DNA from 3 places in the Arthrobacter sp. K4-10C genome. Region 1 is predicted to be linked to each of the others. Evidence: riboswitches for the same ligand, from Rfam matches in the RefSeq annotation. Region 1 holds a riboswitch; each other region holds the start of a gene.
What was found. A riboswitch is a leader RNA that binds a small molecule or an ion and turns the genes downstream of it on or off. The one in region 1 is predicted to bind S-adenosylmethionine.
Positions count from the first base shown of each region.

Region 1 (5,758 bases):
TGATCGTTTTGATTCTGTTATGATCAGAAAACGTCATCCGAGGCGGTGGCTGCTGTACTGAAAGGCCCTGCATGACCCGCACCGACCGACTGACCGCAATTCTTGACCTCCTGGCCAGGACGGGCCAGGTGGAAGTCGACGAAATCGTCAGCACCCTCGGTGTATCGCCGGCAACGGCACGGCGGGACCTGGACAGCCTGGCCAAGCGCCGGCTCCTGACCCGCACCCGCGGCGGAGCCACCACCGGCGCCCTGGCCTACGACCTTCCCGGCCGCTACAACCGGGACGACCACGCCGAGGCCAAGGAACAGATCGCCCAGGCAGCCTCCGCCCTGATCAGGCCGGGTGCAGTGATTGGGCTGTGCGGCGGAACCACCAGCACCGCGCTCGCCCAGATCCTCGCCACCCGCGAAGACCTCAACGCACCGTCAAACCAGCCCACGCTGACGGTGGTCACGAACGCCATCAACATTGCCGGGCAGCTGGCCGTCCGGCCCAACATCAAGGTGATGGTCACCGGCGGCATCCTCAACCCGCGCTCATATGAACTGGTGGGGCCTTACACGGACATCATCATGCAAAAGGTGGTGCTGGACATCGCCTTCATCGGTGTCAACGGCATTGACCCGGAAGTGGGGCCCACCAACACCGGGGAGGGGGAGGCCTCGGTCAACGCCCTGCTCGCCAGCAGGGCACGCGTGTCCTACGTTATTGCGGACTCCTCCAAGGTGGGCGTGCGTGCGTTCGCCACTATGGACGGCTACAACTTCACCCGGCTGATCACCGACGCCGGTATCTCGCCGACGGACAAAGCCGCGTTTGAAGCCAACGGCACGGAAGTGATCGTCGCACCCGCTTAACGGACTGCGTGGCGGGGGCCGGTCAGCCGCGTTCCAGAAACTGCAGGCAAGATGGGTACATGCTGGTTCCCTCCCGCCGCCGTTTGAAGCTCGAAGTCTGGGTCGTCCTGGGCCTTTCCCTTGGCCAGTCTGCCGTGTACTCCGTGGTGCAGCTCCTGGACAAAATGACCCGCGCGCCCCTGGCCGAGGGAACCTCGACACTGAACCGCTCGCAGAGCACGCGTGAGTACTTCGACCTGACCTACCAGTTGCTGGACATCATCTTTGCCCTGGTACCGGTCCTGCTGGTGATCTACTTCCTGACCGACCAGCGGCAGGCCGGCCCGGGCGATGGCGGGAATCCTGGCTCGGCGTTCCGGAAACTCGGTTTCAATTTTGCGCGGCCGGGAAAGGATCTTTTGCAGGGACTCGGACTGGCGGCCCTGATCGGGGTTCCCTCCCTGGGCCTCTATGCCGCGGGCAGGGCACTGGGCATCACCACCGCCATCATCCCCAGCGCGTTGGACGCCTACTGGTGGACGGTGCCGGTCCTGATCCTGTCCGCCCTTCGGCATGCCGTGGTGGAGGAAGTCATAGTGGTGGGCTACCTGATGAACCGCTTCGGAAAGTTCGGCTGGAGCGTCCCGCTGTCCATTGCCGCCAGTTCACTGCTCCGCGGCACGTACCACCTGTACCAGGGCTTTGGTCCCTTCATCGGCAACGTGGTCATGGGTGTGGTGTTCGCGTGGCTGTACACCCGGACCAAGCGCGTCATGCCGCTGGTGATTGCGCACGCGCTGCTGGACATTGTGGCCTTCGTCGGTTTCAGTCTCTTCGGCAAGGCCGTGGGACTGGGATAGCGGCCCAGCTACGGAGCAGTGCCCAATCGGTAAGCGCCCGGTCCGCGTCCGGGCCGGGAGGAAACACGAAAGGCTTTGCTTAGGTCCGCGCGGGTACTGCCCCGAAGGCATCTGCCCCTGGAAAGACAACTGCCCTCAAACAGATTCGGCCGCCGTCAGCGGGTGACGCCGTTGTCACGCACTGATGGCGGCCGAAGCTCCGAGGGCCTTTGCGCCCGGTCTGGAAGCGGTCAGATGGTGACAGCTCCGTTGGCGGTTTCAAAGGTCACCGACAGAATGCCGGGCGTACCATGCGGGGCAACCCACTCGACAGCAACATCCTCCAGCGGCTTCTCCACCGGCTCACCCAGCCACTCGGTAACCCGGGAGGCTGAGCCGGCGATGGTCAGGCAGCTCATCTTGATGTTGCTCTCGTAGGCGTTGGACGGGTGCAGCGAGGGATCGCCTTCCCACTTCAGCATGTAGGGCACCTGGGGATCGGCAATGAGGCCCAGGATTCCGATCTGCTTCCAGACCAGTTCACGGCCGTCCGGGAACTTGCGGTTGCCGTTGACCGCAGCCCGGCCCAGGCGTTCCTCGAACGGGGCAAGGTCGTCCACTTCGACGCACCAGCCCATCCAACCGCCGCCCGCCGCGGAGCGGGCACGCACGGCCTGTCCGAACGGAGCCTTGTCCGACGCGGGGTGGTCCAGGACCTCCACGACCTCAAGGTACTTGTGGCCCGCGAGCGGGATGATCATATTCCGGGTTCCGAACCGGGGGTGTACCCCGCCCTTGACTGCCTCAACGCCGAGGGCAGAAGAAATACGTTCGGTTGTGGCCGCCAGGCCATCGTGTTCACAGGCGTAAGAGACGTGATCCATGCGCATGCCATCATCTTGGCACTTTGTGATCGGGCTCTCAGCTAAGGGTAGCCTTACTGGGATTTTCCGATTTCAGCCCATCAATACCAGCTCCGGACCTGGCAGGACCCGCGGGACCATGTTCGTCACAATCCTGTCCGCACGGCGGGACAGCTTCCTACACTGGGCTCAGGTCATGAGTGCCAGCAACCAGCCCCGGCTCGCTGGCCGGCAACCCTCCATCCGCGGTGGGGTGCCCCGGGTGAGGACCTGGCTGTCCGGCAATCGGCCGGATGGCAAGCGCGGCCCGTGGTGCTTCCAGCATGCCGGGCCCATGTCAAAGGAGCCTTGAATGTCCAACGGATGGTCCTTCGAAACCCGCCAGATCCACGTAGGCCAGGAGCCGGATGCCGCCACGGGTGCCCGGGCACTGCCCATCTACCAGTCCACGTCCTTCGTCTTTCCAAGCGCCGAGAGTGCCGCGAACCGTTTCGCCCTCGCGGAACTTGCCCCGATCTACACCCGCATCGGCAACCCCACGCAGGACGCCGTGGAGCAGAGGATCGCCAGCCTTGAAGGTGGCCTCGCCGCGCTTCTCCTCAGCTCCGGGCAGGCGGCGGAGACGTTCGCTGTCCTGAACATTGCGGAGGCCGGTGACCACATCGTTGCCAGCCCCAGCCTGTACGGCGGGACCTACAACCTGTTCGCCCACACCCTGAAGAAGTTCGGCATCTCGGTCACCTTCGTGGCGGACCCGGACAACCTGGACCACTGGCGCGAGGCAGTGCAGCCGAACACCAAGCTTTTCTTCGCCGAGGTGGTATCCAACCCGCGGCAGGACGTGCTGGACATTGAGGGCGTTTCCCGCACCGCCCACGAGGCGGGAGTGCCCCTGATCGTGGACAACACGCTGTCCACGCCGTACCTGATCCGGCCGCTGGAATGGGGAGCGGACATCGTGGTCCACTCGGCCACCAAGTACCTGGGCGGCCACGGTGCAGCCATTGCAGGTGTCATCGTCGACTCGGGCAAGTTCGACTTCAGCAAGGACCCGGAACGTTTCCCCGGCTTCAACACCCCCGACCCCACCTACAACGGCCTCGTGTATGGCCGCGACCTCGGCGAGGGCGGGGCCCTGGGCGCCAACCTGTCCTACATCCTCAAGGCCCGCGTCCAGCTCCTGAGGGACCTTGGTTCGGCGGTGTCGCCGTTCAACGCCTTCCTGATTGCGCAGGGCCTTGAGACCCTGAGCCTGCGCGTGGAACGTCACGTGGCCAACGCCGTCGAAGTTGCCCGCTGGCTGGAAGGACGTGACGACGTCGAATCCGTCGCCTACGCAGGGCTGCCCTCCAGCCCCTGGTACGAGCGCGGCCGCAAGTACGGGCCCCGGGGGACCGGCGCCATCGTCGCCTTCAACCTGGGTGGCGGGGCTGAGGCCGGTAAGCGGTTCGTGGACGCCCTGGAACTGCACTCGCACGTGGCCAACATCGGGGACGTCCGCTCCCTGGTCATCCACCCGGCATCCACCACGCACAGCCAGCTCTCCCAGGAACAGCAGGCGGTCGCCGGTGTGACCCCGGGACTTGTCCGACTCTCAGTGGGCCTGGAACACATCGACGATATCCTCGCTGACCTTGAGGCCGGCTTCCGTGCCGCCAAGGAGGCGCCGGGCGCCTGAGCCGGATGCTCCCGGGAGCACCATCCGACGGCGGGTGGCGGGCCGGTGCCGGCAAGCCGGGGAAGTCATAACCAGTCACACTCTTGGCCCGGGGCGGGTGGTGTTTCGTACACTCGAACCAGGTCATGAGTGCCAGTGACAGCCCCGGCTTGCTGGCCGGCAACCCTCCTTCCGCGGTGGGGTGCCCCGGGTGAAGACCTGGCCTGCCGGTCATACCGCCGGTGGGCAAGCGCGTAGAAGAGGTCTTGCCATGACGGTTACCGTCACCCGTACCACCGTTCCCGAACACGGAATCGTCCGCTACGCCTCCATCGGAGGACTGGAACTGGAAGCCGGCGGTTACCTGCCGGACGTCACCCTCGCCTATGAAACCTGGGGCACGCTCAATGCGGACGGCAGCAACGCAATCCTGGTTGAGCACGCCCTGACCGGCAGCACCCACGTCACGCGCGGCGACAGCGACGAGCCCGGCTGGTGGGAACAACTGGCCGGTCCCGGCGCCCCCGTTGATACGGACCGCTTCTTCGTGGTCTCCATCAACATCGTGGGCGGTTGCTACGGGTCCACGGGGCCGTCGTCGACCGCCCCGGACGGAACGCCGTGGGGTTCCCGTTTCCCCCTGGTGACGCTGCGGGACAGCACCGTGGCAGAGGCCCGGCTGGCAAACCAGCTCGGAATCGGCAGCTGGTACGCGGTCCTCGGCGGCTCGTTGGGGGGCGCCCGCGCACTGGAATGGGCTGTCACCTACCCGGAACGGGTGCAGCGCTGCGCCGTCATTTCCATCGGCGCCGCCAGCACGGCGGAACAGATCGCGTTCGCGCAGGCCCAGACCCTCGCCATCCGCCAGGACCCCAACTTCAACGGCGGCGACTATTACGGCGGACCCTTCCCGGAGGACGGCCTGGCCCTCGCACGCCGCATCGCCCATATCACGTACCGCTCCGCCGCCGAGCTGGAAGGCAGGTTCGGGCGGGCGCCCCAGGCTCCCGAATCACCACTGCAGGGCGAGTGCCTTGCAGGCCGCGGGCGGTACCAGGTAGAGAGCTACCTGGACCACCAGGGCAACAAACTGGTCAAGCGTTTTGATGCCAACAGCTACATCGCCATCACCGAGGCGCTCATGAGCCACGACGTGTGCCGGGGTCGTGGCACGCTGGCCGAAACACTTGCCCGCTCCGACGCCCGTTTCTTCATTGCGGCAGTTGACTCGGACCGGCTCTACTTTCCCTCGCAGTCACGCGAACTTGCCCGGGCGCTTCCAGGGGACGTGGACGTCCACCTCATCGAGGCGCCTATCGGGCACGACGGATTCCTGACCGAGATCGGACAGCTGGGTCACCAGCTGCGGACAGGCTTCCTGGTCTGAGCCCTGGCCCAGGTTTCCTGGCTGAACCCGGGCCGGTCAGCCGTTCATGATCTCGCCGCGCCGGGTCATGTACTCCTCCACAGAGAGCTCACCGTTGCTGTATTGCTGGTCCAGTTCGGCGAGCTTCCGGGCCCGGTAGCCCTGCGGAGCCGACGGAGCCGGGGGAGTGGCGG
Region 1 is NZ_JBNHFI010000002.1:235,116-240,873, forward strand. It holds gene AC5RUU_RS03715 (DeoR/GlpR family DNA-binding transcription regulator) at 72-860, shown strand; gene AC5RUU_RS03720 (CPBP family intramembrane glutamic endopeptidase) at 920-1,699, shown strand; gene AC5RUU_RS03725 (VOC family protein) at 1,930-2,568, opposite strand; SAM riboswitch class IV at 2,734-2,850, shown strand; gene AC5RUU_RS03730 (bifunctional o-acetylhomoserine/o-acetylserine sulfhydrylase) at 2,894-4,219, shown strand; SAM riboswitch class IV at 4,341-4,457, shown strand; gene metX (homoserine O-acetyltransferase MetX) at 4,470-5,585, shown strand; gene AC5RUU_RS03740 (hypothetical protein) at 5,622-5,758, opposite strand, start outside.

Region 2 (5,758 bases), on a different contig from region 1:
CGCCTGGGCGGCGACGTAGAGGAAACCGCCGACGGCCTGGTGATCCGCCCTGCCAGGCTGCACGCCGGCGTCGTGCACAGCTACGCCGACCACCGCATGGCTACGGCCGGAGCAATCCTGGGTTTGGCGGTGGAAGGAGTGCAGGTGGAGGATATCGCCACCACGGCCAAGACCATGCCGGACTTTCCCCGGCTTTGGGCGGATATGCTCGCCCAGGGCAGTGCCCCGCAGCAGGAGGCCGAGGCCGGGGCGGAAGGTTCGAGCGGTGGCCCGGCGCACTGATTCCTGGGACGAATCGGACGTCCGGATCCGGCCCAACAAGAAGGGGTCCCGGCCCCGCACCAAGGACCGGCCCACCCATGACGACGCCGTCACCGGGCGGATCATCACGGTGGACCGCGGAAGGTACACCGCGGTGGTGGGCGAGGATTCCGGTGATGAACGCATCGTCATCGCCGCCCGGGCCCGGGAGCTGCGCCGCTCCCCCGTGGTGGCGGGGGACTTCGTCTCGCTCGTGGGGGACGTCTCCGGCGACCCCGATACCCTGGCCCGGCTGGTAAGGATCCAGGACCGGAAGACCCTCCTGCGGCGCAGCGCCGACGACACGGACCCCGTGGAGCGGGCCGTGGTGGCCAACGCCGACCAACTGGTCATCGTAGTGGCCGCCGCCAATCCCGAACCCCGAACCGGCTTTATCGACCGGGCGCTCGTAGCGGCATACGACGCAGGCATCGAGCCGATCCTGCTGGTCACCAAGGCGGACGTCAAGGATCCGGCCGAGCTCCTGTCCAACTACACGCACCTGGATCTTCCAGTGATCATCAGCCGGACCGCCGACATGCAGGCGTCAGGCATCGATGCCCGTTCGGACGACGGCCTGTCCGCCCGGCTGGACAAGGCCGCGGTTGCGGCGCTCCGGTCCTACCTGGACGGCAAGGTCACCGTGATGCTGGGGCACTCCGGCGTCGGAAAATCAACCATGGTCAACGCGCTCACCGGGGCCGAGCGTGCCACCGGCGGAGTAAACGCGGTAACGGGCAGGGGCCGGCACACGTCGTCGTCGGCACTGGCCCTGCGGCTGGCAGACGCACCGGCGGGCAGCTGGATCATCGACACCCCGGGAATCCGTTCCTTCGGCCTGGCGCACGTGGACCCGGACCGGATCCTGCGGTCCTTTCCTGACCTCGCCCCGGGCACCGACGCCTGTGAACGCGGCTGCAAGCACACGGCAAGCGCAGTGGACTGCGGCCTGGATGCCTGGGTGGCCGCCGGCCATGCCGGCCCCACCGGCGAGGCACGGCTGGCGTCCCTGCGCCGGCTCCTCGGAGCGGATCCACGGGAGGAAGCGCAGGAGGCAAAGGAGCTCGGCAGCGTCAACTGACGAAGCCGATCTCCCAGCAGAACCGCCTGCAGACGGTAGTTTGGAACCATGATCCAACCCGCTTCGAGCTACAACGATGACCTGCGCCTGGCCCATGTCCTGGCCGACTCCGTGGATGACCAGACCATGAGCCGCTTCAAGGCACTGGACCTCCACGTGGAGACCAAGCCCGACCTGACGCCGGTCACGGACGCGGACAAGGCCGCCGAAGAAGCCATCCGCGGCCAGCTCTCGCGTTCCCGGCCACGGGATGCAGTACTTGGTGAGGAATTCGGCAGCACCGGCCACGGCTCGCGCCGGTGGATCATCGACCCCATCGACGGGACCAAGAACTTTGTCCGCGGCGTGCCGGTCTGGGCCACCTTGATCGCCCTCGTTGATGAGGGCGAGCCGGTGGTCGGCGTGGTCAGTGCCCCTGCCTTGGGCAAGCGCTGGTGGGCCGCCAAGGGAATGGGCGCCTACATGGGCCGTTCCCTTGCCGCCGCCACCCGGCTCCGGGTCTCCAATGTTTCCAGCCTGTCCGACGCTTCCCTGTCCTACTCGAGCCTGGGCGGCTGGAAGGAACGCGGAAACCTGGACGAGTTCCTGGGCCTCACCGAGGAGGTCTGGCGGACCCGCGCCTACGGTGACTTCTGGTCCTACTGCATGGTGGCGGAGGGCTCGGTGGACATCGCCTGCGAACCGGAGCTCAACCTCTACGACATGGCGGCCCTGGTGCCGATCGTGGTGGAGGCGGGCGGGCGCTTCACCTCGCTGGAAGGCGAAGACGGCCCGTTCGGTGGAAACGCCCTGGCCACCAACTCGATCCTGCACTCCGAGGTGCTGCAGCGGCTGAACCCCGGGCTGGACGACCTGCTCTAGCTCCTGCTCAACCGAACATTCGACGGCGAACGTCTCCGAAAAGGGGCGTCCGCCGTCGTATTCTTCGACGGAACGCCGCTTTTTCCAGCCGCGCGTAACAAATGCCTTAACAATTGCACCGGCTTCAATCCTGGCCGCCCCATGTTTTACGCTCTTAACCAGGTCACGAGTGCCAGCGCAAAACCCCGGTTTGCTGGCCGGCAACCCTCCATTCGCGGTGGGGTGCCCCGGGTGACGACCAGGCCGGTCCGGAGCGGATGCGGCAAGCGCGGATTCCACTGATACCGGAGTCCTGTTTTGAAGTGAGGTCTCTGTGACAACTGCCACCGTCTCCCCCAACGCCGCAATTACCGCCGATTCTGTATTCGATGAGCGCCGGGCCGTGGCAGGCCGTCCCTTGGCCGCTGTCACGGGCGCGGAAATCCAGGCGCCGCTGATTTCCGGCGGCCACGTCCGCTATGCCAACCTCGACTACGGAGCGTCGGCCCCGGCCCTCTCGGTGGTGTCCGCCTACCTCAACGAGATCCTGCCCTTCTACGCCAGCGTCCACCGCGGCGCCGGGTACGCATCGCAGATCAGCACGTCCGTGTACGAGAACGCCCGCAGCATTGTCCGCGACTTTGTGGGCGGCCGCCCGGACGACTCCGTCATCTTCACCCGGAACACCACGGACTCGCTCAACCTGCTGGCCGGGTGCCTGCCCCTCAGCGACGGCCGGCCCACGGGCGATGTCCTGTACCTCGACATCGAGCACCACGCCAACCTGCTGCCGTGGCAGGGCGTCCCCCACCGGAGCATTGTTGCCGCCGACACCATCACGGGAACCATTGAGGCAGTGCGCACCGAACTGGAACAGGGCGGCGTCAGCCTGCTGGCCATCACCGGCGCGTCCAACGTCACGGGTGAGATCCTCCCGATCCGGGTCCTGGCAACGCTCGCCCACCAGCACGGCGCCCGCATCGTGGTGGACGCGGCGCAGCTGGCGCCACACCGGCGCGTTGACATCAGCGCGGACGACGTGGACTACATCGCCTTCTCCGGCCACAAGCTGTACGCGCCGTTCGGGACGGGCGTCCTGGTGGGGCGTCCGGACTGGCTCGACGCCGGGATCCCCCACCTTGCCGGCGGCGGCGCCGTCAAGGAAGCCAGGCTCGACGGCGTCAGCTGGGCCACGGGCCCGGCCCGCCACGAGGGCGGCTCCCCCAACGTCCTGGGCGCAGCCACCCTGGCCCGCGCCACGCAGGTGATCGCCGGGCTGGACCAGGACCGCTGGCACGCCCACGAGTCCGCCATCCGCTCCTTCCTGGTTGAGGGCCTGCAGAAGATCGACGGCGTAACCGTCCACCAGATCTTCAAGGACACCAACGCGGACACAGACACCATTGGCGTGGTCAACTTTTCCGTTGAGGGCTACGACGCCGGCCTCGTTGCAGCGTACCTGTCGGCTGAGCACGGCGTGGGGCTCCGGGACGGGCGTTTCTGTGCCCATCCCCTGCTGAAACGGCTGGGCCTGCCCTCGGGCTCGCTCCGTGCCAGCTTCGGTGTCGGTTCCCGTCTTGAAGACGCGGAGCGGCTCCTGGCCGGCATCGCCAAGCTCCGCCGTGAGGGGCTGGGCTGGGACTACGTGGTGGACGAGGGCCGCTGGGTTCCCGCGCATGACACCCGCACGTACCCGCACTGGGCTCCCAACACGCCCGGCACCGCCGGTGCCGCGCCCTGCATCGACGGCTGATCCGTCCCGTCACGGCGATGCGGTAAATTCGGAAGTTACCGCAGGGCATTGACTGAAGGAGGCCGCACGTGGTTCGGGGTGGCCCCAAGCTTGATCACGGGCGGCGCCGGGAGCTGGGCAAAAGCTTCCAGCACGGCGGCAAGCATTACCAGCGTGTGCGGCCCGGTTATCCTGCGGAATCTGTGGACTGGCTCCTTCCTGCGGGGGCACGCGACGCGCTGGATGCCGGTGCGGGCACCGGCAAGTTCACCGAATTGCTGCTGGACCGCGGCTTGGCCGTCACCGCCGTCGATCCGTCTGCGGACATGCTCGACCAGCTGAAGGTGCACTGCCCGGACGCCACTGCTGTCCTGGGAAGCGCTGAGGCGACGGGCCTGCCGTCGTCCGCCTTCGACGTCGTAACGGTTGCCCAGGCGTGGCACTGGTGCGACGCGCTGGCGGCAAGCACCGAACTGGCACGCGTCTTGCGCCCGCACGGCACGCTGGGGCTTGTCTGGAACCAGCTGGACACCACCGTGCCCTGGGTACACCGGCTCTCCCGGATCATGCATGCCGGAGACGTCTATAAACCGGAGCACCGGCCTCTTGTGGGTCCGGAGTTCGGGCAGCTGCAAGGCCATGTGACGCATTGGCAAGACAACGTCAGCACCAGCGACCTGATCGAACTCACCAAATCGCGAAGCTACTACCTGCGTTCAGGCGAGGACACCCGGGCCAAGGTCCTCGCGAATCTTGACTGGTACCTGCACCAGCATCTGGGGCACGCCTTGGACGAGGAGATCAAGCTGCCCTACCTGACGTTGTCCTGGCGGGCACTCAAAGCATGACCGGTTCCGCCGCGCTGCAGGGGCACCCGGTAGGCTTGGTTTTGTGAAGACCAGCGCGCCCTCCTCCTCCATCGAGGACTACGTCAAGGTCATCTATTCATTCACTGAATGGCAGGACAAACCCATCACGTCCTCCCAACTGGCACAGCGGCTGGGGGTCGCCAACTCCTCCGTGTCGGAAATGGTCCGCAAGCTGAAGGACCAGGGCCTTGTTGACCATAAGCCGTACAGCGCCATCACGCTCACCGATGCAGGCCTGCGGCTAGCCCTGGCCATGGTCCGGCGCCACCGCCTGATTGAGACCTACCTGGTCCAGCAGCTCGGCTACAGCTGGGATGAAGTCCACGACGAAGCCGAACTGCTGGAGCACGCTGTTTCGGACACCTTCATTGAGCGCGTTGCCGCCAGGCTCGGGGACCCCAGCCGCGACCCGCATGGTGATCCCATACCCACAGCGGACGGTAAAGTCCTCATGCCACGGGCTCATCTGATGGGTGAATTGGACAAGGGCCACACCGGCAAGATCACGCGGATCAGCGACGACAACCCGGATCTGCTCCGTTATCTGGCCGCGGAGGAGATCGACCTGGACGCCGAAGTGGAGGTAGTGGGCCGCAGGCCGTTCGGCGGTGCACTGGTGGTGCGGATCCGAAACTCCGGCCGGACCAGGGACTACGACCTGGCGGACGAAATCACCTCCGCACTCTGGGTCCACAGCGACCAACCGCACCCCGGGTGCCTGCTGGGAGACAGCTGACGTGGGTGCTGCCCCGTCGGGGCGGGCCTGGCTTGCTGTCGCCGCCGGCGGCCTGGTTGGCAGTGAGCTGCGGTACGGCCTCGGCCTTGCCTTCCCCGACCAGCCCGGGTCGCTCCCCTGGGCGATACTGTGGATCAACGTTGTTGGCAGCTTTGTCCTGGCCGCGCTGACCACGGCATGGATGGCCCGGCCGCAAACCG
Region 2 is NZ_JBNHFI010000009.1:204,112-209,869, forward strand. It holds gene aroA (3-phosphoshikimate 1-carboxyvinyltransferase) at 1-282, shown strand, start outside; gene rsgA (ribosome small subunit-dependent GTPase A) at 266-1,381, shown strand; gene hisN (histidinol-phosphatase) at 1,430-2,242, shown strand; SAM riboswitch class IV at 2,404-2,517, shown strand; gene AC5RUU_RS14375 (aminotransferase class V-fold PLP-dependent enzyme) at 2,556-3,974, shown strand; gene AC5RUU_RS14380 (class I SAM-dependent methyltransferase) at 4,043-4,801, shown strand; gene AC5RUU_RS14385 (metal-dependent transcriptional regulator) at 4,845-5,558, shown strand; gene AC5RUU_RS14390 (fluoride efflux transporter FluC) at 5,560-5,758, shown strand, end outside.
Region 2: linked by a shared signal. The riboswitch ahead of AC5RUU_RS14375 (aminotransferase class V-fold PLP-dependent enzyme) and the one ahead of AC5RUU_RS03730 (bifunctional o-acetylhomoserine/o-acetylserine sulfhydrylase) in region 1 are both predicted to bind S-adenosylmethionine.

Region 3 (5,758 bases), on a different contig from region 1:
CACGAAGTAGGGGCTGCAGATGGAAATGCGGTGCTGGGCCGAATAGATGAGGGTGTTGAAGAGGCGCAGGTTGTTCTCTGTGATGAATCCGGGGCCGCTGGGCACCACCTGGGCGGTGACGTTGCCCGGGCGGTGATCCACCGGCAGCTGCAGCTGGTGCTCCAGGGACTCGTCGGTTTCGCTCAGCCAGTCGGTGGCGAAGACGACATTCAGGGTGGTCACAATAGGTCCGCGCAGGCACGCCATCAGTTCCACCCACTCCCTTCCGGCCTTGCGGTGGCGGGGGTTGTTGTAGGAGGGTTCGATCAGGTTTTGGGAACCAGTGAAGGCAACTTCGCCGTCAATCACCATGATTTTGCGGTGGTTCCGGAGGTCCGGCCGGCGCCATTGGCCGTGGATGGGCATCAGGGGAAGCATCCGCTTCCACTGGATCTTGCCCGCCCTGAGTCGCTTGAGGAGCTTCCGGTAACCCTGGACCCGGAGCGTGCCGATGTGGTCGAAGAGGACCCGCACCTCCACTCCACGTTCGGCAGCTTCTTCGAGGGCGGTGAGCAGGTCGTCTGTGACATGGTCCGTGCTCATGATGTAGAACTCCGCGTTGACGAACTTCTGCGCCTTACGCACCGCTTCCGTCATGGTAAGGATGGAGTCCGGGTAGCCGGGGATGAGGTCCACTGAGTTGCCGTCCACCATGGGCAGCGACCCCAGCCTGCGGTTCAGTTCCGCGGCGGAGGTGACCCACTCCGGACCCGGGTAGTGGCTTTCGACGTCGGCCAGGGATGAGATACCGGCACGTACCCTCTCGTTGACCTCTTGCTGCTGCTCCCGGCGGCGCTTTGACAATTGGAAGTTGCCGAACAGCAGGAACAGGATGATGCCCACAAACGGGACAAAGAAGATGCCCAGCAGCCAGGCCATCGCAGTGGTGGGCCGCCGGTTTCCGGGGATGATCCCAAGTGCGAGCACCCTGATGACCAGGTCGGCGAAGCCCAGCACCACAACAACCCACACCGGCGCGGTGCCGGCAAACGAAAATGGCCACAACACGGAAAAGAACCCCCGGATAACGGGCTCCCGACGGACGGTTTCCGGCCGGGGCACTCAGCCCAGCTTATCCGCGTGGCGCCGCACTAAGCTGGAGCCATGACGTCATCTGCTTCCGTGGTTCTTGTTTTCCTTGATCCTGCATTCCCGGAGGGCCGGCTTGCCGACGCGTCCCAGCCGCAGCTGCTGGTCACGGACCAAGGTGCCACCCGCGGTGACGGTGTGTTCGAAACCATGCTCGCCGTGGGCGGAAACGTCCGGAAGATCCAGGCGCACCTGGACCGGCTGGGCGGTTCCGGGGAGGCGCTGGACCTTTCCATCCCCGGCCAGGACGAGTGGCGCAGGGCTATCGCTGCCGCCATTGCCGAGCACCGCTCACAGCACCCGCCCGCCTCGGCGACTGATGACGAGCTGGTGGTCAAGCTGGTGGTGACCCGCGGTGTGGAGGGCGCCGCTGCACCCACGGCCTGGGTGCAGGTTTCTCCAGTTGGAGCGGCGGGCCGCCGCCAGCGCGAAACCGGCATCGACGTCATCCTCCTTGACCGCGGCTATGACAGTGACGTTGCCGAGCGCGCTCCGTGGCTCCTGCTCGGCGCCAAGACTCTCTCCTACGCCGTCAACATGGCGGCGCTCCGCCACGCCCACAAGCAGGGCGCCGACGACGTCATCTTCTTCTCCTCCGATGGTCGCGTCCTGGAGGGCCCCACGTCCACTGTGCTTCTGGCCCATGTAGAGAAGTCCGACGACGGCACAACAGTCAAGCGCCTCGTCACGCCACAGCTGGACAGCGGGATCCTGGCGGGAACTTCCCAGGGCGCGCTGTTCAAGGCCGCCAAAGAGGCAGGCTGGGAGCTGGGTTACGGGCCGCTGGTGCCGCAGGACCTGCTGGACGCCGACGCCGTCTGGCTGATCTCCAGCGTGCGCCTGCTCGCCCCGGTAAACCGGATTGACGGCCAGGAGATAGGGACGCCTTCGCTGCAGAAGGAGCTCACCGCCGAGCTGAGTGAGCTTTTCGCCGGCATCCAGTAACGGCTACCCGGGAACGGTAAAGGCTCATGTCAAAGCGGGGTACCGGCGAGTTATTCCAGACGCTTGCCTGATACGGAGTCTACGCGTACAGTCTACACTGTAGATAGGCGTCAATCCCGCTGCGGGTCCTCCTTTCCAACTTTCCAAAGGACCCGGTTCCACTCCATTGCCCCGTGCACGGCATGTGAGGTCTGCTGCTGTAGCCGAACGGCGGCGCCACCGCACTTAGCGAAGGGAAGCCGTCATGGCACATTCGCAGTTCGATATTTTTCTCCGTGAAGCCACCTACCTGGACCAAGCCTCGGAATCCACGCTGGACCGTGACCGCCTGTACGGGCTCTACACCAGCTGGTGCTTCATCAACCAGCAGGTGCTCAATACAGAGGACAGCTTCTGGGCTGCCATGGGGGACAGGATCAATCCGGACCGGAACTGCCTTCGCATGAAGGGCCCAGCCGCCACGGATTACATCATGGCCAGCTATCCGGGCCTGGTCTAGCCAGGAAGGAGCGGCGTGAACCGGGGCGAAAGCCTGCGGTTCACGCCGCTTTTCATGTGCCGCTAAGACCCGCGTGTGCGAAGTTGACGTGAAAGTGGCATGACAGACAGAAACGGTTCTTGCTCCGGCGCAACCAGCCGGGCGCCGGCCCATCTGCCGCCCAAGCAGCGTATTCACTTCAGTTACGCAACATGACGACGACGGCGATGCGGCAGTGGTCGTCAGATGTTACGTTTTTGGGGAGTAATGAGTACCGGCGCCAAGCCCTGACTGGCCGGTCGGCAACCCTCCTTTCGCGGCGGGGTGCCTCAGGTGAATACTCGGCATATCGACCGATTCGAGCTGCAAGCGTGAGAGAAGGAGATCCGTCGTGTCTGACGCCCCCGCCCCTGAAGAGAAGTTGTCCTACCGCCTCATCAGCGGCCCGGACGACCGTGCATTCTGTGAGCGGATCTCAACCGCACTCGCTGAAGGCTATGTGCTGCACGGAAGCCCGGCGGTGACCTTCAACGGCACCAGCGTCATCGTGGCCCAGGCCGTGGTGCTGCCGGCCGCAATCGCCTCCGCGGACGCCGCCGTCGCCACCGCTGTTGACGACCTTGAAGCTGCCAACGAGGACCTCGAGTTCGACGGCGAGGGCCACGCATGAGCTACGCCGGAGACCTGACGCCGCAGGAAGCCTGGGCCAAGCTTGAGCAGGGCGCCATCCTGGTGGATGTGCGCACCGAGGGCGAATGGGCCCACATCGGCATCCCGGACACAAAGGCCACGGACAACGATCCGTTGTTCATCCAGTGGACGTTCCCCGGCGGCATCCCCAACCCGGACTTCCTCAAGGACCTGAGCCAGCAGACGCCGGAAGACTCGACCACGGAACTGCTGTTCATCTGCCGCTCAGGCCAGCGCTCCATCTCGGCCGCCATCGCAGCAACGCAGGCCGGCTTCACCTCCTACAACGTCCTGGAGGGCTTCGAAGGCGAGCCGGACCGCTACGGCGAACGCACCGTCAACGGCTGGAAGAACCGCGGCCTGCCGACCAACCTGGGAAAGAACTAAGTGACCTTCAATAACGACGCCGCCGGCTGGAGCCCCGATACCCAGGCCGTCCGCGGCGGGCTGGACCGAACCAACTTTCAGGAAACGTCCGAAGCAGTTTTCGTCAACTCTGGTTTTGTGTACGAGTCCGCCGCCGCTGCAGAACGCGCTTTCACCGGCGAGGACGAGCGCTTCGTCTACTCCCGTTACGGCAACCCTTCGGTGGCCACGTTTCAGGAGCGGCTCCGCCTGCTGGAGGGCACCGAGGCATGCTTTGCGACGGCGTCCGGCATGTCCGCCGTCTTCACCGCCTTGGGTGCGTTGCTGGCTGCCGGGGACCGCGTGGTTGCCGCCCGCTCGCTCTTCGGTTCGTGCTTCGTCATCCTGAACGAAATCCTGCCGCGGTGGGGTGTGGAAACCGTGTTCGTGGACGGCCCGGACCTGGAGCAGTGGCGCGCTGCCCTGTCCCAGCCCACCACCGCGGTCTTCTTCGAATCCCCCTCAAATCCCATGCAGGAGATCGTGGATATTGCCGCGGTCAGCGACCTTGCGCACGCTGCCGGGGCCACCGTCGTCGTCGACAACGTCTTTGCCACTCCCCTGCTCCAGCGCTGCGGCCAGCTGGGCGCCGACGTCATTGTCTACTCCGGCACCAAGCACATCGACGGCCAGGGCCGGGTCATGGGCGGCGCCATCCTGGGCACCAAGGAGTACATTGAGGGCCCGGTCAAGCAGCTGATGCGCCACACCGGCCCGTCGCTGTCGCCGTTCAACGCGTGGGTGCTGACCAAGGGCCTGGAGACCATGGCGCTGCGCGTCAACCACTCCTCCGCCACCGCCCTCCGGCTCGCTGAATGGCTGGAGCAGCAGCCTGCCGTGAGCTGGGTTAAGTACCCGCTGCTGAAGTCGCACCCGCAGTACGAACTTGCAGCGAAGCAGATGCGCGCCGGCGGCACGGTGCTCACCCTGGAGCTCGCCCCGTCCGGCGGCCGCTCGGGCAAGGAAGCCGCCTTCGCGCTGCTGGACGGGCTGCGGATCATCGACATCTCCAACAACCTGGGCGATTCGAAGTCCCTGATCACGCACCCCGCCACCACCACGCACCGCGCCATGGGGCCGGAGGGGCGGGCTGCCATCGGCCTCAGCGACGGCGTGGTGCGCCTGTCCGTCGGGCTCGAGGACGCCGAGGACCTGATCCGCGACCTCGAACAGGCCCTGAAGCAGATCTAGCTTTTACCCCGCGGGGCATCGTCCGGCTGGAGCTCCAGCCGGACGTCCACCCCGTCGCCCGCGCTGATCCGGGCTTTGTCCCGCACTGCCTTCTTCACCGGCAGCAGGTACGAGCCCATCTTCTTGTCCGGAAAAATCGACGTCTGCCAGCTGTGGCCTGCAATTTCCACAGTCACCTTGACCGAGCCGAAGGCCTTGTTACTGGTGGCGCTTTGCTCCGCGATATCGTCGGCCACATCCGGCGGCAGCGTGAGGAAGTGCCAGGCCGCTTCCCCGGGATAGAGCCAGAGCTCGGCGTGGAAGGAGTACGACGGCGTCACGCGCCGAGTATGGCACGTCGCCTTCCTTTATGCCACGGCTCTTCACCCCAAAATGTCGTACCCTCCTGCCAGGCTTTGAGTATGAACACGGAAGCGGTCACGGACGCGGGAGGTGGTGGCGGTATTGCTGCTGCTGTGGCGTTGGTGGCTGGTTTTGTTGAAGGGGTTGCTGGCGTTGTGGCCGGTGGTCCGGGCGCGGTTTCCGATGATGTAGCCGCTGATGGTGTTGATCCGTTGCGGCGGTATGCCGGCGACTGTTTGGACGGGTTGGCGCTGATTGCCAGGATCGAGGCTGCGGCTGCCGCGGTGAAGGTGCGGCTGGTGGCCGGATACGCGGAGGCTGCCGCTGCCTTGGAGGAACCGGCCTGCAGTTCCCAGTGGGCGGCCGGGCAGCAGATGGCTGTGGTCGCGGAGGTCGCCTGCGTCCTGACGATCGGGGAGCGGGCGGCGGGTGCGCTGGTCGGTGCGGCGGGTGCGTTGACGGCTCGTTGCCGGCGGCTTTGGATGCGTTGCAGGCCGGGGCGGTGTCGTGGCAGAACGCCCAGGTCCTGGTGGACGAGGCCACGGGCCTGGACGCTGCGGGTTTGGCGGCCCTGGAGGC
Region 3 is NZ_JBNHFI010000008.1:59,519-65,276, reverse strand. It holds gene cls (cardiolipin synthase) at 1-1,047, opposite strand, end outside; gene AC5RUU_RS12510 (aminodeoxychorismate lyase) at 1,144-2,073, shown strand; gene AC5RUU_RS12505 (hypothetical protein) at 2,318-2,572, shown strand; SAM riboswitch class IV at 2,815-2,929, shown strand; gene AC5RUU_RS12500 (DUF1737 domain-containing protein) at 2,943-3,221, shown strand; gene AC5RUU_RS12495 (rhodanese-like domain-containing protein) at 3,218-3,628, shown strand; gene AC5RUU_RS12490 (O-succinylhomoserine sulfhydrylase) at 3,629-4,837, shown strand; gene AC5RUU_RS12485 (DUF1905 domain-containing protein) at 4,834-5,157, opposite strand; partial or broken gene AC5RUU_RS12480 (HNH endonuclease signature motif containing protein) at 5,239-5,758, shown strand, end outside.
Region 3: linked by a shared signal. The riboswitch ahead of AC5RUU_RS12500 (DUF1737 domain-containing protein) and the one ahead of AC5RUU_RS03730 (bifunctional o-acetylhomoserine/o-acetylserine sulfhydrylase) in region 1 are both predicted to bind S-adenosylmethionine.